4 regions of the Thermomonospora cellulosilytica genome follow, and region 1 is predicted to be linked to each of the others. Evidence: riboswitches for the same ligand, from Rfam matches in the RefSeq annotation. Region 1 holds a riboswitch; each other region holds the start of a gene.
What was found. A riboswitch is a leader RNA that binds a small molecule or an ion and turns the genes downstream of it on or off. The one in region 1 is predicted to bind cyclic di-AMP.
Positions count from the first base shown of each region.

Region 1 (3,585 bases):
CGAAACAGGAAGCCACCAGGGGTGCCGCACACGCGGCACGGACTGAATCCCCGGCCTTCAAGCCGGAGAGCACGTCAAGAGCTGGCGCAGTCCCTGGGGACGTCGGGCTCGGGCCGATCCGCAGCGGCCCCTGTGTCCGGTGGCGCTTCGCCTGCAGTGCACCGAGATGGTCACCGCACAGCGGCGCGAGGGCGAGACGGGGCCGGCCTGCAGGTACTACCGGATCATCGATGCGGGCGGCGCGGTGCTGCGCCGTACCGCGACCGGCTGGGAGGTGTTCGCACATGCGGTGAACGCGCTGCTGCGGAAGGTGGTGATCCGATGAATGCCGACGCCTGCTGCGCGGCCCTGGATCTGACCGTGCGGATCGGGGAGATCGCCGAGGTCGTCGAGGCCACCGGCTGCGCCGCCGCCCGCACCTGAGCCCGGTGACCTGACGCGCCGCACGCGGTGCGGGCACGGGTTCGCATCCGCGTCGCCAAAATCGCGGTGTGCGGCGGCAAAGCGCGTGTCGCGGGGCTCGTCCGCCGTGTCGCGGCAGGGAACTCCTTCGGCGAGCCGTACTGCACGTAAGGAGACAGCACGCGATGACCACCAGTGAGTCGAAGGCGGCCGCCGACATCGAGCGCACCCGTGCGGAGATCGGCGAGACCGTGCAGGCGCTGGCCGCCAAGGCCGACGTGAAGGCCCGGGCGCAGCGCAAGCTCGGCGAGGTCAGGAACCGGTTCGCCGGCCGGGCCGACCGGATGGGCGCCCGGCCCGGCCCGACGGCGGGCAAGGCGGGCGCGGGGCTGGCCGCCCTGGCCACCGCGGCGGTCGCGGCCTGGCTGTGGCGGCGGCGCCGGATGCGTCATCGCAGTGCCTGGCAGCGGGCGGCTCATCTGGCCCGGACCCGGGCGCACGCCAAACGCGGCGGCCTGATGCGGGCCCGCGCACGGACCGGGCCGGCGGCGCGGATGGCGGCGGTGCGCACGCACTCCGGTCGCGGCCGCTACGGCCTGCGCTGACGGCGGAACGGCCCGGACGCGGGCCCGCCGGAGCGCCGCGATCCGGGCGGCGTGCGGTCGCGCGGGGCGCCATGCGACCGCACGCCGGGGCGATCAGGTGTTCAGCGAGGAGGGGACCTCGTGGCCGGCGGGGATCGCGCGGCGCCGCGGGGCCTCGGCCAGCTCGGCGTGCAGCGAGTCCCAGAACGCCAGCTCCTGGTCCTCCTTGAGGTGCTCGATCCGGCCCCAGAACTCGCGGTCCTCGGCCTCGGCGGCCACCGCGGCGCTGATCGCGGGCATCTGCGTGGTGACGGCCTCGGCCTGGTCCAGCTGCGCCGGGGTGATGTCGGCCGGCAGCGAGACCGGGCGGCGGTGGTGCTTGCCGCGCTTGCGGACCCGGACCGGCGGGGCGGCGGGCACCTTGGCGGCGGCGGCCCTGCCGACCGACAGCGCCACCGACCCGACGACCGCCACGGCCACCAGCCCGCTCAGCACCGCGTCCTGCGGCCCGGACAGCAGCGGCTCGCCGTCGCCGGACGTCTCGCGGGTGGCGGCGGCCTGCCCCTGCCGTCCGGGGGCGCCGGTCAGCTGCTCGGGGGAGGGCGGCGGGGCGGCGTGCTTGGGGACGTACTTGGCGGCCTGCGAGGCCGGCTTCACCTTCGACGGATAGCCGTAACCGGCGATGACGCTCTCGTCGCGGACCTTCTCCCGCAGGTGGACGCCGTCGACGTTGGCCTCGATGGTGTGGATCTCGTCGCCGTCGACCTTCTTGACGATGCCCACGTGGTCGATGGCGTCGATGTCGTTCGAGCCCTTCCAGTCGAAGAACACGATCGCACCGGGTTCGGGCTCGCTGCCCCAGGCGCCGTTGGCGGCGAACCACTTGGCGTGGTCGACGGTGGAGGCGAACTGTCCCGCCTGCTCCGTCACCCCCGCCTTGTCGGCCGCCCAGGCCAGGAACATGTCACACCACGGCGCCGTCTTGAAGTACGGATCGTGGTCGGAGTCGACGTTCTCGGCCCACCATTCCCCGTACTTGGTGTAGCCGCCGGCCTTCTCGGTATAACCGAGCTCCTGCTCGGCGATGTCGAGCAGCTTCTTGCCTATCGGATCCATATCTCTCCATGGACCGCCTACCGGGTTAGCTGTCGGGTTCGGGCGTGGAGGCGCCCTACCGCCCGCGGACGGATTCACCCCGTTGCGCGTCGGGTCCCCGGCGTTCCGGCGACGCCGGCTGCGTCGCGGAACATTCGGCGGTTCGGCTCGACCCTCCTGGTGGGGGGTTGGTCACGAACCGGTCTCGGGGGAATGTACTTGAGGTAAAGCGGGTGGGCAAGTCATCCGCCGGAGCCGGTCACGGCCTTCTCCGGCATGGTAGGCGTAAAGGTGTGTTCGCGAGGGAATCCCCGCGAACCGGACGGGCAGGGAGGGGCATGGAGCGGCGACGGGACGCCCGCAGGGCGGCGGCGTCCGCGGCCGAGCGCAGCGCCGACGGCCGGGCCGAACTGCGCCGCGACCCCGACCGCGCGGACGGCTGGCTGCTGACCATCGAGGGCGTCCCGCAGTCCTACGTGGACCTGGCCGACCCCACCCACCTGAGCTTCGAGTACATGCGGCTGATGGGCGACGTGGTGGACTGCGTGCGCCCGCCCGGCGAGCCGATCGACGCCGTCCACGTCGGCGGCGGGGCCTGCACCCTGCCCCGCTATGTGGCGGCGACGCGGCCCGGCTCCCGGCAGATCGTGCTGGAGCCCGACGCGGCCCTGCTGGACCTGGTGCGGGCGCGGCTGCCGCTGCGTTCCGTACGGGGCCTGCGGGTGCGGGTGACCGACGGGCGCAGCGGGGTGGCGGCGCTGCCCGACGCCTGCGACGACCTGGTGGTGCTGGACGCGTTCGCCGACGCGACCGTGCCGGGGGACCTGGTGACCGAGGAGTTCGCCCGGGACGTGCGGCGGGTGCTGCGGCCCGGCGGCGTCTACCTGGCCAACATCGCCGACGGGCGGGGGCTGGAGTTCGCCCGGCGGATGGTGGCCACGCTGCGCGGCGTCTTCGGCCACACGCTGCTGCTGGCCGAGCCGGGGGTGCTGCGGGGCCGCCGGTTCGGCAACCTGATCCTGGCCGCCTCCGACGCCGAACTGCCCGACGCGGAGCTGACCCGCCGGGCGGCCGGGGGAGCGGTCCGCGCCCGCTGCATGGACTCCGACGCCCTGGCCGGCTTCAGCGCGGGGGCCGCGCCGCTGCGCGGCGGCGACGTGCGCGTCCCGGTGCCGCCGCGGACGCTGTTCGGCACGCCCTGACCGGGACTACCGCACCGAGATGTGCACGTGGTCGTAGTGGTTCTGGGTGATGCTGCCGCGGTCGCCCATGCGCCGCCAGCCGCCGCCCCGGATGTTCCAGATGTGCTGCTTCCAGATCACGTAGTGGATACCCAGCCGGCCGGCGTTGGCGACGGCGTACGCCGCGACCTGGTCGCCGTGCCGCAGCGCGCTCGCGCTCGGCATCCGCCCGCCCGTGCTCTCCATGAAGTCGCACGCCCGGCCCAGCGCGTGGTCCTGGGCGTCGGCGCCGGTGCGGAAGCAGCCGACGACGGGGAACGGCC
Region 1 covers NZ_JACJII010000001.1:4,201,097-4,204,681, forward strand. The annotation lists gene HNR21_RS19745 (hypothetical protein) at 140-325, shown strand; gene HNR21_RS19750 (DUF3618 domain-containing protein) at 588-1,007, shown strand; gene HNR21_RS19755 (CHAP domain-containing protein) at 1,101-2,102, opposite strand; cyclic di-AMP (ydaO/yuaA leader) riboswitch at 2,102-2,223, opposite strand; gene HNR21_RS19760 (spermidine synthase) at 2,420-3,283, shown strand; gene HNR21_RS19765 (VldE C-terminal domain-containing protein) at 3,290-3,585, opposite strand, start outside.

Region 2 (3,585 bases), 1.3 Mb from region 1:
TTCGGGATTCCGCTCAGAACGGGATCCGCAGGGACGCCGGGGCGACGTGGACGGGGTCGTCGACGGCGTCCAGGGCGTGGAGGATCTCCCGAGCCCGGGACCTGGTCATGGCGCCCGCCCGGTAGCGTTCGGCGACCTTGGTGCACAGCAGGTCGAGGCGCTGTTCGACGGCGACGGGGCGATGGGCGGCCAGTTCGCCCTGGAAGTCGGTGACGAGCGCGTCGAGTTCGGCCGCCACCTGGGGGTGGATCTCGCCGTACTGGCGGCCGGCTTCGATCGCCTCCCGTACGCGGCTGAGCCTGTGCACCAGGGTCGCGCGGTCCGGCGGACGGAGGGCCGGGGTCACCACCGAGGGCGGCGACGGGCTCGGGGACGTCGGTATCGGCTCCGGGGAGGGCGAACCGGACGACGGAGACGGGGACGGGGATCCGGACGGGGGAACGGAGGCGGACGGCGGCGGGCCGGACGGGGTGGCCAGGGGAGGCGCCGCGCGGCGGCCGGGCGGCTCCGCACCGGGGACGGTCACGACGGTGAGCGTCGCCGCCGCGACCAGACCGACCACCGTCGTGAGGGCGAGCATGCGGGCGGGGCCGATCGGCATGCGCCCGGGGGAGGGCGGAGGCGGCGGCTCGGGGGACGGCTCCGGTTCGGCCGCGGCCCCGATCAGCACGGAACGCACCTCGTGGGCGGTGGGCCGCTGGTCCGGCTCGTACGCCTGGCAGCGCCGGCACAGTTCGGCGACCTCCAGCGAGACGTGCGGGGGGCGGCGGCCGTCCGGGTTGCGCTCGCCGGTCAGCGCCTCGGAGAGCATCACGCCCAGCGCGTAGACGTCGGCCGCCGGGCCGATCTGCCGTTCCGGCGGCAGGTAGGCGGGGTCGGCGGGCTCGGTGCCGAGGGCGAAGTCGCGCACCTTGACGCCGTCCTCGCCCAGCACGACCTTCGCCGGCCGCAGATCGCCGTGCGCGACCCCGGCCTCGTGCGCGGCGGCCAGGGCCTCGGCGACCTGCACGAGCACCGCGATCGCCTCCCGCCCCGCAAGACCGCCCTCCGGCATGCGCCCCTCGAGGAACTCCGTCACCCGGTAGGGGATGGGACGGCCGTCGACGCCGTCCGCCTCGCCGTGGTCGAGCACGGCGGCGATGCGGGGATGGGTCAGCCCCGCCGCCGCCCGCGCGCCGCTCCTGAACCCGCCGCGCACCACCGGATCCGCCGCTCGTCCCGGGTGCAGCAGCCGGATCGCGACACGGCGGCCCCCGACCTCGTCGGCGGCCTGCCACACTTCGGTCTTCCCGCCTTCGCCGAGCCGTCGTTCCAGCCGGTACCGGGCGGCGATGCGGACCCCTGGGCGCATGGAGCCGTCCCCTTCCTACGGCCTACGCCCGTTGGTACGCATCCCGGCGTCCCCAGGCTCGATCGGACCGCACACGGCTTCGTCCGCCGGACCGGACATCGACGGACGGGCCGCCCTTCCGTGCCCGCGCGCGGAAGCCCGGCAGAACGGGGCCCGGGACGTACGGCGGCGGCTCAGCCGAGCAGGTCCTCCACGACGCCCCGCAGGTTGGGCAGCGCTGCGGCGAAGGCGGTTCCGCAGCATTCGGTGGAGCTGAAGTGGCGGTGGGGGACGATCGCCTCCCGCGGGTCCAGGTCGTACTGGCGGCACAGCCAGGCGAGGGTCTCGGTGAGGGAGGCCAGCAGGGGCTCGGGCGGCAGCACGTCGCTGTAGGTGCCCTCGCACTCGATGCCCACGGTGAAGTCGTTGGCGCGGCCCGCGTGGGTGCCCTCGACGAAGAAGCCCCTGCGCGCCGCGTCGATGCTGCCCTGGCGGCCTTCCATGATGTGGCCGCCCCGGCTGATGGTGAAGTGCTGGCCGGTGTCGGGCCAGCCGTTGACGCCCATGTGGGCGCTCTGGATGCTGCGGGACAGCCGGTACGCCTGTTCGAGCGAGAAGTCGTCCACGTTCGGCGTCGCCGTGTGGTGGACGACGACGAACTTCGGGGCCTCGCGGACCAGCCGGGGAGCGGGGGCGGGCCTGGCGTTCCAGTCGGCGCGTGTGCGGATGCGCGGCATGTCGTGCCCGGAACGGCGACCGGCGGCCTCGCGCGCCTTGCGCCGGTCCGGGGTCCGGTCCGAGTCGGAGGAGGCCGTGGCGTCGGCGGCGTAGCCGGACACTTCGAGAAGCGTTCCCGCGGCGAGGACTCCGCCGGCGACGAGGAGCCTGCGCCGGGACATCGCGGGGGTCTGCGTCTTACGGTGCTTGGGCCTTGCGGGCATGAAGGATCCCATCCTGCTGTGCGTGAAAGAACGAGTGCTCTGCGTGATGGCAGAGAAATGCGTCGGCCGAAGGGCGTGACGTGGACGGGCGAACCGCGCCGCCGTCCGGATTTCCCGGGCACGTGCAATGGCCGGCGGGCGCATCGCCCTTTCGGGTTTCGCGGGTTTCGCGGGTTTCGGAATGGTCAGGGCGTGCCGGAACCCGCGATGGTCTTCGTGCCGTTCCCGGAGGGGCTCAGAACCGCCCGCCCGGGAAGGCCGTCAGGCCGTCGACGGCCGATGGAACGCCGGCGGCACGTGACCGGGGAGCCCGTGCGCGGCGAAGGTCAGGGGATCCGTGGCGCGCCGGTGGGGGCGCCGGACGATGGAGCGACGTTCCTCCACGATCTTCTCCTCTCCTTGACGCCTACCGGGTTAGCTGACGGGTTCGGGCCAGGAGACGCCCTACCGCACAAGGCGGATTCACCCCGGAAACAGTGGGTCCCCGGCTCCGCTCGACGGTGGTCGGAGCGGACTCGGCGGCCGTCGTCCGCCTCCGGCGGAGGCGATCATCGACGGCGACGATGAATGCGACTAGATCGTATTGAAAACCCCAAAACCGGACAAGTTTCCCCAAAAAGATCTACCTGGCGGTTCCGGGGATCTCCTTGCCCGCCACCCCGGCAGGACCCCGGGGCCTGTGGTCGGGCGGTGGTGTGCCAACCGGGCGTGGGTCTGGGGCGTCTTCTCGGCAGAAGCGGTCGGGGGTGGGGCATGGTCGCGGGGCATCAGGTCGCGTTCTTCCTGCGTGAGATCGGCTCGGCCGATCCCGCGCGTCGTGCGGCGGCGGCCAAGGGGCTGAGCCGCGCTCCCGGGCACGTCGCCGAGTTGACCGCCCTGGCCGGGGATCCGGCGCCGCAGGTACGCGCGGCGGCCGCGCTGGGACTGGGCGGGCAGGGCGAGGCGGCGCCGATCGGGCCGCTGGTGGCGCTGTGCTCCGATCCCGACGCCGAGGTCCGGCGGCGTGCGGTGAACGCGCTGGACCGGCTCGGTGCGACCGGGCCCGCGGTGGCCGCGGCCTTCGTCCAGCGGGTCGGGGACGGCGAGTTGCGCAGCCGGCCCGTGGTGCTCGACTGGCTGCTGCGGTTCGGAGTGCCGGTGCCGACCGGGGCGCTGGTGCCGCTGCTCGCCGACCCCGACCCCCTGATCTGGGGGCCCGCCAGGCTCCTGCTGCGGCTGCTGCCCGAGGCCGACGCCGTCTTCGCCGATCTGGTCCGCACCGGGCCGGACGAGGTGCGACGACGGGCGCTGCACATGCTGGCCCGCCCGCAGGCC
Region 2 covers NZ_JACJII010000001.1:5,515,815-5,519,399, reverse strand. The annotation lists gene HNR21_RS26035 (serine/threonine-protein kinase) at 14-1,351, opposite strand; gene HNR21_RS26030 (peptidoglycan recognition protein family protein) at 1,525-2,271, opposite strand; cyclic di-AMP (ydaO/yuaA leader) riboswitch at 2,660-2,802, opposite strand; gene HNR21_RS26025 (HEAT repeat domain-containing protein) at 3,025-3,585, shown strand, end outside.
Region 2: linked by a shared signal. The riboswitch ahead of HNR21_RS26030 (peptidoglycan recognition protein family protein) and the one ahead of HNR21_RS19755 (CHAP domain-containing protein) in region 1 are both predicted to bind cyclic di-AMP.

Region 3 (3,585 bases), 3.7 Mb from region 1:
ACGTGTTCGAGAAACGGAGTGCTCATGACCGATGACCAGCGTTTCCTCCGGGTGGCCGGCGCCCGGCTCGTCGACGGCTCCGGGACCCCGGTGCGCCTGCGCGGCGTCGGGCTCGGCGGCTGGCTCAACATGGAGAACTTCATCACCGGCTATCCGGCCAACGAGACGTTGATGCGCCGGACGGTGCGCCAGGTGCTGGGGGAGGAGCGCTACCACCGCTTCTTCGACCGGCTGCTGACGGTGTTCTTCGACGAGGCGGACGCGGCGTTCCTGGCCTCGCTGGGGCTGAACTGCGTGCGGATCCCGCTGAACTACCGGCACTTCGAGGACGACCGGGCGCCGTTCGAGATCCTCGAGGAGGGGTTCGCGCACCTGGACCGGGTGATCGACCTGTGCGCCCGGCACGGCATCTACACGGTGCTGGACCTGCACGCCGCGCCCGGCTGCCAGAACCACCACTGGCACAGCGACAACCCCACCCACCTGCCGGCGTTCTGGGAGCACCGGCACTTCCAGGACCGGCTGGTCAACCTGTGGCGGGTGATGGCCGAACGGTACGCCGACAACCCGTGGGTGGCCGGGCACAACCTGTTGAACGAGCCCGCCGACCCGACCGGGGAGATCATCGGGCCGTTCTACGCCCGGCTGGTGCAGGCCGTCCGCGAGGTGGACCCGCGGCACGTCATCTTCCTGGACGGCAACACCTACTCGACCCGGTTCGACATGTTCGGGGACCCGTGGGAGAACACCGTCTACACCTGCCACGACTATGCGCTGGCGGGGTTCGTGTACGGCGGGCCGTACCCGGGTTACACCGAGGGCGTGTGGGTGGACCGCGACCAGTTGGAGCGCAAGTTCCTGGAGCGGTCCGAGTACCAGCGCCGCACCGGGACGCCGATCTGGGTGGGCGAGTTCGGCCCGGTCTACACCGGCGACCCCGAGCGGGACGAGCAGCGGTACCAGATCCTGCGCGACCAGCTCGACATCTACGACGCCCACGAGGCGGGCTGGTCGCTGTGGACCTACAAGGACGTGGGGCTGCAGGGGCTGGTGCACATCGCGCCGGACAGCGCGTACGCGCGGCGGTTCGGCGACTTCATGGCGAAGAAGGCGCGGCTGGGCGCGGACCACTGGGGGTCGACCGATGAGGGCATCAGGCATGTGGTGGATCCGCTGCACGCGTTCATGGACGAGCAGTTCCCGGACTACGACCCCTATCCGTTCGGGCGCCGCAAGTACACCGAGGACCTGGTACGGCACATCCTGTTCTCGCAGCCGCTGACCGTGGAGTACGCCGAGCTGTTCCGCGGCCTGGACGACGGGGAGCTGGACGCGCTGGCCGACTCGTTCTCGTTCGCCGCGTGCGTGCGCCGCGAGCCGCTGGCCCGGATCCTGGCCGAGCGGTGCAGGCCGCAGGAGGCCGGTTCGTCCGGCGCGCTGCGCGCGGGCTGAGGCTCGGGGGACGGCCGGACCGGCGGGCCGCCGGTCCGGTCACCCGGGCTTCCGTGCGCTGGGCGACGCAGTCGCCACGCTGAGTGATTTTACCTTTGGGGCTCCTTGATCCAGGTTGTCCTATTTTTAATAGGTCTGTACCTTTCCGTGATACCGGTCCGTCGGTAACCGCCATCCCGGGCGGTGCGGATCGGACGCCGAGTCCCGGCGGCGCCGAACCCCTCACATCGCGCCGCGGGAGCCGGGGACCCACGCTTCCTGGGGTGAATCCGCCGTGCGCGGTAGGGCGACTCCTGGCCCGAACCCGTCAGCTAACCCGGTAGGCGGTCTCGAAGGAGAGCGCATGGATCCCATCGGGGAAAAGTTGCTCGACATCGCCAAGGCCGAGCTTGGCTACACGGAGAAATCGGGAGGGTACACAAAGTACGGCGACTGGTACGGCAAGAACGTCGACAACAGCTCCTACTTCGCCACCGCGCCCTGGTGCGACATGTTCCTGGCCTGGGCCGCCGACAAGGCCGGGGTGACCGAATGGGCGGGCCAGTTCGCCTACACGGTCTTCCACGCCCAGTGGTTCGCCCGTAAGGGCGCCTGGGGCACCGAGCCGGAGCCCGGCGCGATCGTCTTCTTCGACTGGTCGGGCACCAAGAGCATCGACAACATCGACCACGTGGGGATCGTCGAGAAGGTCGAGGGCGACCGGATCCACACCATCGAGGCCAACAGCGACGGCATCTACCTCAAGCGGCAGGTGCGTTCCCCCCAGAACATCGTGGGCTACGGCTACCCCGCCAAGGTGCACGTCCCCGGCCGTTCCGTCGAGGAGGTCATCGGCGGCGGCTCCCGCTCCGGCGACACCGCCGTCAAGTACCGGCCCAAGCACGCCGCCCCCGCCTCCGTCGAGCAGATCGGCGGCGACACCGGCGGCAGGCCCGTGCAGGGCGTCGGCGAGGCCCGGGACGGCCTCCTCCCGCCCGTCCCGGACGCACCGGTGTTCGCCGACGTCCTGACCGTCGCCGTCGCCGGCACCGTGGCGCTCGCCGTGGGCAGGAGCGTCCTGACCCGCCTCCCGGCCAGGCTCCCGGCGCTCTCCGCGCCGAAGCTCCCCACGAGTTCCCCGGTCCGGCTCCGCAAGCGCGGCCGCCACCACCGCGCCCCGGTGGAACTGCCCGCCGACCTCGCCCCCGCCGACCTCACCGCGGCCGACGCCCAGACCGTGGCGATGCCCCTGGTCAGCGCCGCCGTCGCGGCCGAGGCCGAGGACCGCGAGTTCTGGGGCCAGATCTCCCGGATGGACACCGAGGACCTGGAGTTCTGGGACTCGATCATCGCCGAGTCCGAACACGGCGCCGCCGTCCGCTGACCGGCTACCCGGCCGGGCCCTCTTCCCCGTCAGGCCCGGCCGGGTCAGCCTTCGAACGCCTCGAAGGCCCGCGACCGGGAACCGCTCGGCGGCGTGCACGACTGTGCCGGGAGACAACACGCCGACCGTCCTGGTTGCGAACTTCCATAAAGCAGGCCGCCCCACAGGCCCTCATCGCCGCCCGCCGGCCCGCCCGTGCCAGACTGAACGCCGTTCGGCGACGACGAGGAGGGCGTCATGGCGGTCGATCCCACGGGCAAGGACCTCAAGCGGCTCATGGACGAGGACCCCGGCGGTCCGGTGGTCATGCTCAACCTGCTGCGCTTCGCCCCCGGCGGCCAGGACTCCTACATGGAGTACACCCGCCGCACCGCCCCGTTCCTCAAGAAGTACGGCGGCGAGCTGCTGTACGCCGGGCAGGGCTCCACCGCCCTGGTGGCCGAGGAGGGACAGGCGTGGGACGCGGTGCTGGTGGTCCGTTATCCCAGCCGCGAGGCGTTCAGCCGCATGGTCGCCGACCCCGAATACCAGAAGGTCACCGAGCTGCGCACCAAGGCCCTCACCGAGGCCGTCCTCCAGGCCACCGTCCCCTGGGGCAAGGGCTGAGCCGGATACGTCCGGCGGATCGCCGAACGGGACGCGCACCGTCCCGTGGGGCAAGGGCTGAGGAGCCTTCGCTCTCGCCACGGCGGATCAGCCCGCTGACGACACCGGCCACAGGACGGCGGGCCGCCCGTCCCCCGGGATTCCGGGTCTCACCACGGGGGGAA
Region 3 covers NZ_JACJII010000001.1:481,442-485,026, reverse strand. The annotation lists gene HNR21_RS02345 (glycoside hydrolase family 5 protein) at 25-1,452, shown strand; cyclic di-AMP (ydaO/yuaA leader) riboswitch at 1,654-1,793, shown strand; gene HNR21_RS02340 (CHAP domain-containing protein) at 1,796-2,815, shown strand; gene HNR21_RS02335 (DUF1330 domain-containing protein) at 3,053-3,421, shown strand; gene HNR21_RS02330 (hypothetical protein) at 3,571-3,585, opposite strand, start outside.
Region 3: linked by a shared signal. The riboswitch ahead of HNR21_RS02340 (CHAP domain-containing protein) and the one ahead of HNR21_RS19755 (CHAP domain-containing protein) in region 1 are both predicted to bind cyclic di-AMP.

Region 4 (3,585 bases), 3.8 Mb from region 1:
GGACCGCCTCGTACACCAGCAGCAGCCCGGCCAGGATCGGGACGGTCAGCAGGTCCGCGGTGGCCCGGGGCAGGCCCAGCGGCTCCGAGCGCATCACCAGGGCCACCGGCAGCCCCACCACGAGGGTGTCCACGACCCGGGCCACCAGCCGCTGGGCGGGCTCCGGCGGTGCGTCGTCGTCGAGCATGACCCGATCAGGGAGCGTCGTACTGGTCGTCCTCGGGGCCCACCCGGTCGTCGACGACGACGGTCTGGGCGAAGCGGTCGTGCACCGCCTGGTGCAGCGGCTCGTCCCAGATCGCCCACAGATAGGCCATCACCATGCCTATCGACACCAGCAGCAGCCCGTAGGCGAAGTACTCCCAGACCTTCACCGCAAGGATCAGGAACAGGAACAGGCCGAGCTGGTAGCCGATGTTGTTGACGGCCGCGCGCCAAACCGCCTGCGTCATCGTCATCGGCTCGCCGTCGTCGCGCACGACGCTCATCCCGAGCATCCGCTTGCCGAGCGTATGCCCCCACAACGCCAGCTGGACCGCCTCGTAGAGGAAAGGCAGCACCGCCAGCACCACGAACAGCGTGATGATGATCGGCCAGTTCCACACGCCGCCCTCGGTACGGGTATCGCTGCCGGGCGCGTCCAACCCGATCACGCCCCACGCGATCGGCAGCACGAGCGCGAATCCGAACACCGCCACGAGGGCGTTGTCCATCAGCCGGGCGCCCGCCCGCCGCACAATCGGCGCCAGCGGCAGGCCGCCCGCCGGAACGTGGTCATAACCGCCGTACCCGCCGCCGTGATGGGCCGGGGGCTGCCATTGCGTCTGCGGCGGCCGCTGCCACTGCCCCGGGGGGCTTCCGCCTTGCCAGTGCGGGTTGTAGGGCTGTCCCCCGCGGTACGGGTCGCTCATCGCTTCGGTCACTCCTCCAGGCGTAGCAGCATCCGGGTGTTGCCCAAGGTGTTCGGCTTGACGCGGTCGAGATCGAGGAACTCGGCCACGCCTTCGTCATAAGAACGCAGGAGTTCTTCGTACACCTCTGGCGACACCGGAGTGCCCAGAATCGGGCGGAAGCCGTGACGGCGGAAGAACTCCACTTCGAAGGTAAGGCAGAACACCCTCCGCACGCCGAGTTCCCGTGCGGTTTCCAGCAGCCGGGTCACGATCCGGTGCCCGATGCCGCGGCCGCCGCAGCGCTCGTCGACCGCGACGGAGCGGACCTCGGCGAGGTCCTCCCACATCACGTGCAGGGCACCGCAGCCGACGACGCCGAGCTCGCGGTCGTCGGCCACCCAGAACTCCTGCACGTCCTCGTAGAGGGTCACGGTCGACTTCCGCAGCGTCCGCCCGTCGCCGGCGTACCTGTCGATGAGCCGGCGGATCGCCGGGACGTCGGCCGTTCGCGCCCGCCTGATCGTGACCTCCACGAACAGGGGAGCGTATCGGTCCCGGCGGCCCGCCGTTGTGCCGGTGCCCCGCCGAGCTGGGTCTTCGGACGTTCCTGTTGGCAGGGTCGGCGGACTCCGTTAGTCTGCGACGCTGACATCAGCGCGTCCTGTGCTGAGACCGCCGAGTCCGTCGGGCGCCCCGATGCCCGGCGGAGCCGGGGACCCATCTGATGCCCCTGGGCAGGCAGGAGCGAACGCTCCGTCGGACCCAATGGAGGGTGCGCCCCTGGGGTGAGTCCGCTCCGGCGCCCGGCGCGCCGACCGCGGTAGGGCTCTCCTTGCCCGAACCCGTCAGCTAACCCGGTAGGCGGACCAGGAGAGGAGACCGAGTGGAGTCCATCCGCCCCGAACCCGATCCGCAGGGTCCCCCATCCGCCCCGCGGGACGCGGCCCGTCCGGCCGGGCGAGGAGGCAGACGCCCACCCCGCGCCGCCCGCGGCCGGTGGCGGACCACCGTGCTGGCCGGGCTGGCCGGGACCGTGCTGGCGGCCTCGGCGCTCGTCCCGGCGGGTCCGGCGCACGCCGAGCCGGAGCCCTCCACCAAGGAGCTCACCGACCAGGCGTTCAAGCTCGCCGACCGGCTCGAGCAGCTCACCGAGAAGTACAACGGGCTGAAGGTCCAGCTGTCGCAGGCGCGGCGGGCCGCCCAGGTGGCCGCCGCCAACGCCCGGCGGCAGGAGGAGGCGCTGGAGGAGATCCGCCAGAAGGTCAGCAGCCTGGCGGCCAGCAGCTACATGCAGAACGGCGTGGACCCGGCGGTGGCGATGATCAGCGGCGGCGACCCCCAGCGGGTGCTCGACCAGGCCGCCACCCTGCAGTACTTCTCCACCCAGGAGGGGGTGAAGGTGCAGGGGATGCTGCAGGCCATGCAGGCCGCCCAGCGGGCCCGCAAGTCGGCCGAGAACCGCGCCGCGCAGGTCGAGAAGCTGCGCGCGGATCTGGAACGGCAGCGCAAGGAAGTGACCGAGCTGTACGAGAAGGTCCGCGACCGGGTCGTCAAGCGGGACCCGAGCGCGCTGGCCAAGCTGCCGGTCGTGGGCACCGGGAAGGCCGCCCAGGCGCTGCGGTACGCGATGTCCAAGCTCGGCAAGCCGTACGTGTGGGGGGCCGAGGGGCCGAACGCGTTCGACTGCTCGGGCCTGACGATGTGGGCCTACAAGCAGGTGGGCATCAACCTGCCGCACTACACCGGCAGCCAGTGGAACGCCGGCACGCACATCTCCCGCAGCCAGTTGCAGCCCGGCGACCTGGTGTTCTTCCACTCCGACCTGCACCACATGGGGATGTACGTGGGGGACGGCAAGTTCATCCACGCCCCGCAGACCGGTGACGTGGTCAAGATCTCGTCGCTGGCGGGCCGCCCGTACGCGGGCGCGGTCCGGGTGGCCTGAAGCACTGTGGCCTGAAGCACTGCGGCGGGCGCACCCCGTCGTGCGCCCGCCCGGATCCCCCGTGACGCCGGCCCCGGGCTCCGTGCCCGGCGCCCGTCAGATCAGCTGCCTGCGGGCCGCCCACACGACGGCCTCGATGGGGGTGTTCACGTCCAGCCTGTCGCAGATGGTCCGCAACCGCCGCCGCAGCGTCCGTGCGCTCAGCTCGAGCCGGCGCGCCGCGACATCGGCGGTGACGCCGGTGGCGATCTGGGCGAGCAGCCGGATGTCGTCCTCGCTGAGGCGCGGTTCCTCGGTGCCACGACGTGCGAGTGTGGCCTGTTCCACTCCGTCCTCCCTCGTCCGTGGTGATGACCGCGGGGATGCGGACCCGGCTCGGTCCGGGTGCCGCACAGGTACGGGTAGGCCTTGGTCGGTACGCGCTGGTTGCGGGGTGAGGGAGTTGTCGACCGGCCCACAACAGCCGACTGGGTGCGCGTAATGTGCGGTTGTGGGAGAGCGGCGGCGCCGTTCTCCCGGCGGATCAGATGCATCGGAGCGTTCACCGGCTCCGATGTGGCCGAATTCGGCCGATGCCCCCGAGGTGTGGCGCGCGCGGGCGGCGTTGGGTAACCATTCAGGGAGAGGACCCCGCCGGGCCCGTGGCGCCCGCGGCGTGCGGGGAGGACCCGGGCCGGGAGCCGGCGTCCGCCGGGACCCGGGCCGGGTGGTGCCGTACGCGCCGGGGCGGAGGCGGTCGTGTCCGGA
Region 4 covers NZ_JACJII010000001.1:359,877-363,461, forward strand. The annotation lists gene HNR21_RS01805 (RDD family protein) at 1-187, opposite strand, end outside; gene HNR21_RS01810 (RDD family protein) at 195-911, opposite strand; gene HNR21_RS01815 (amino-acid N-acetyltransferase) at 920-1,426, opposite strand; cyclic di-AMP (ydaO/yuaA leader) riboswitch at 1,557-1,773, shown strand; gene HNR21_RS01820 (C40 family peptidase) at 1,777-2,838, shown strand; gene HNR21_RS01825 (LuxR family transcriptional regulator) at 2,935-3,165, opposite strand.
Region 4: linked by a shared signal. The riboswitch ahead of HNR21_RS01820 (C40 family peptidase) and the one ahead of HNR21_RS19755 (CHAP domain-containing protein) in region 1 are both predicted to bind cyclic di-AMP.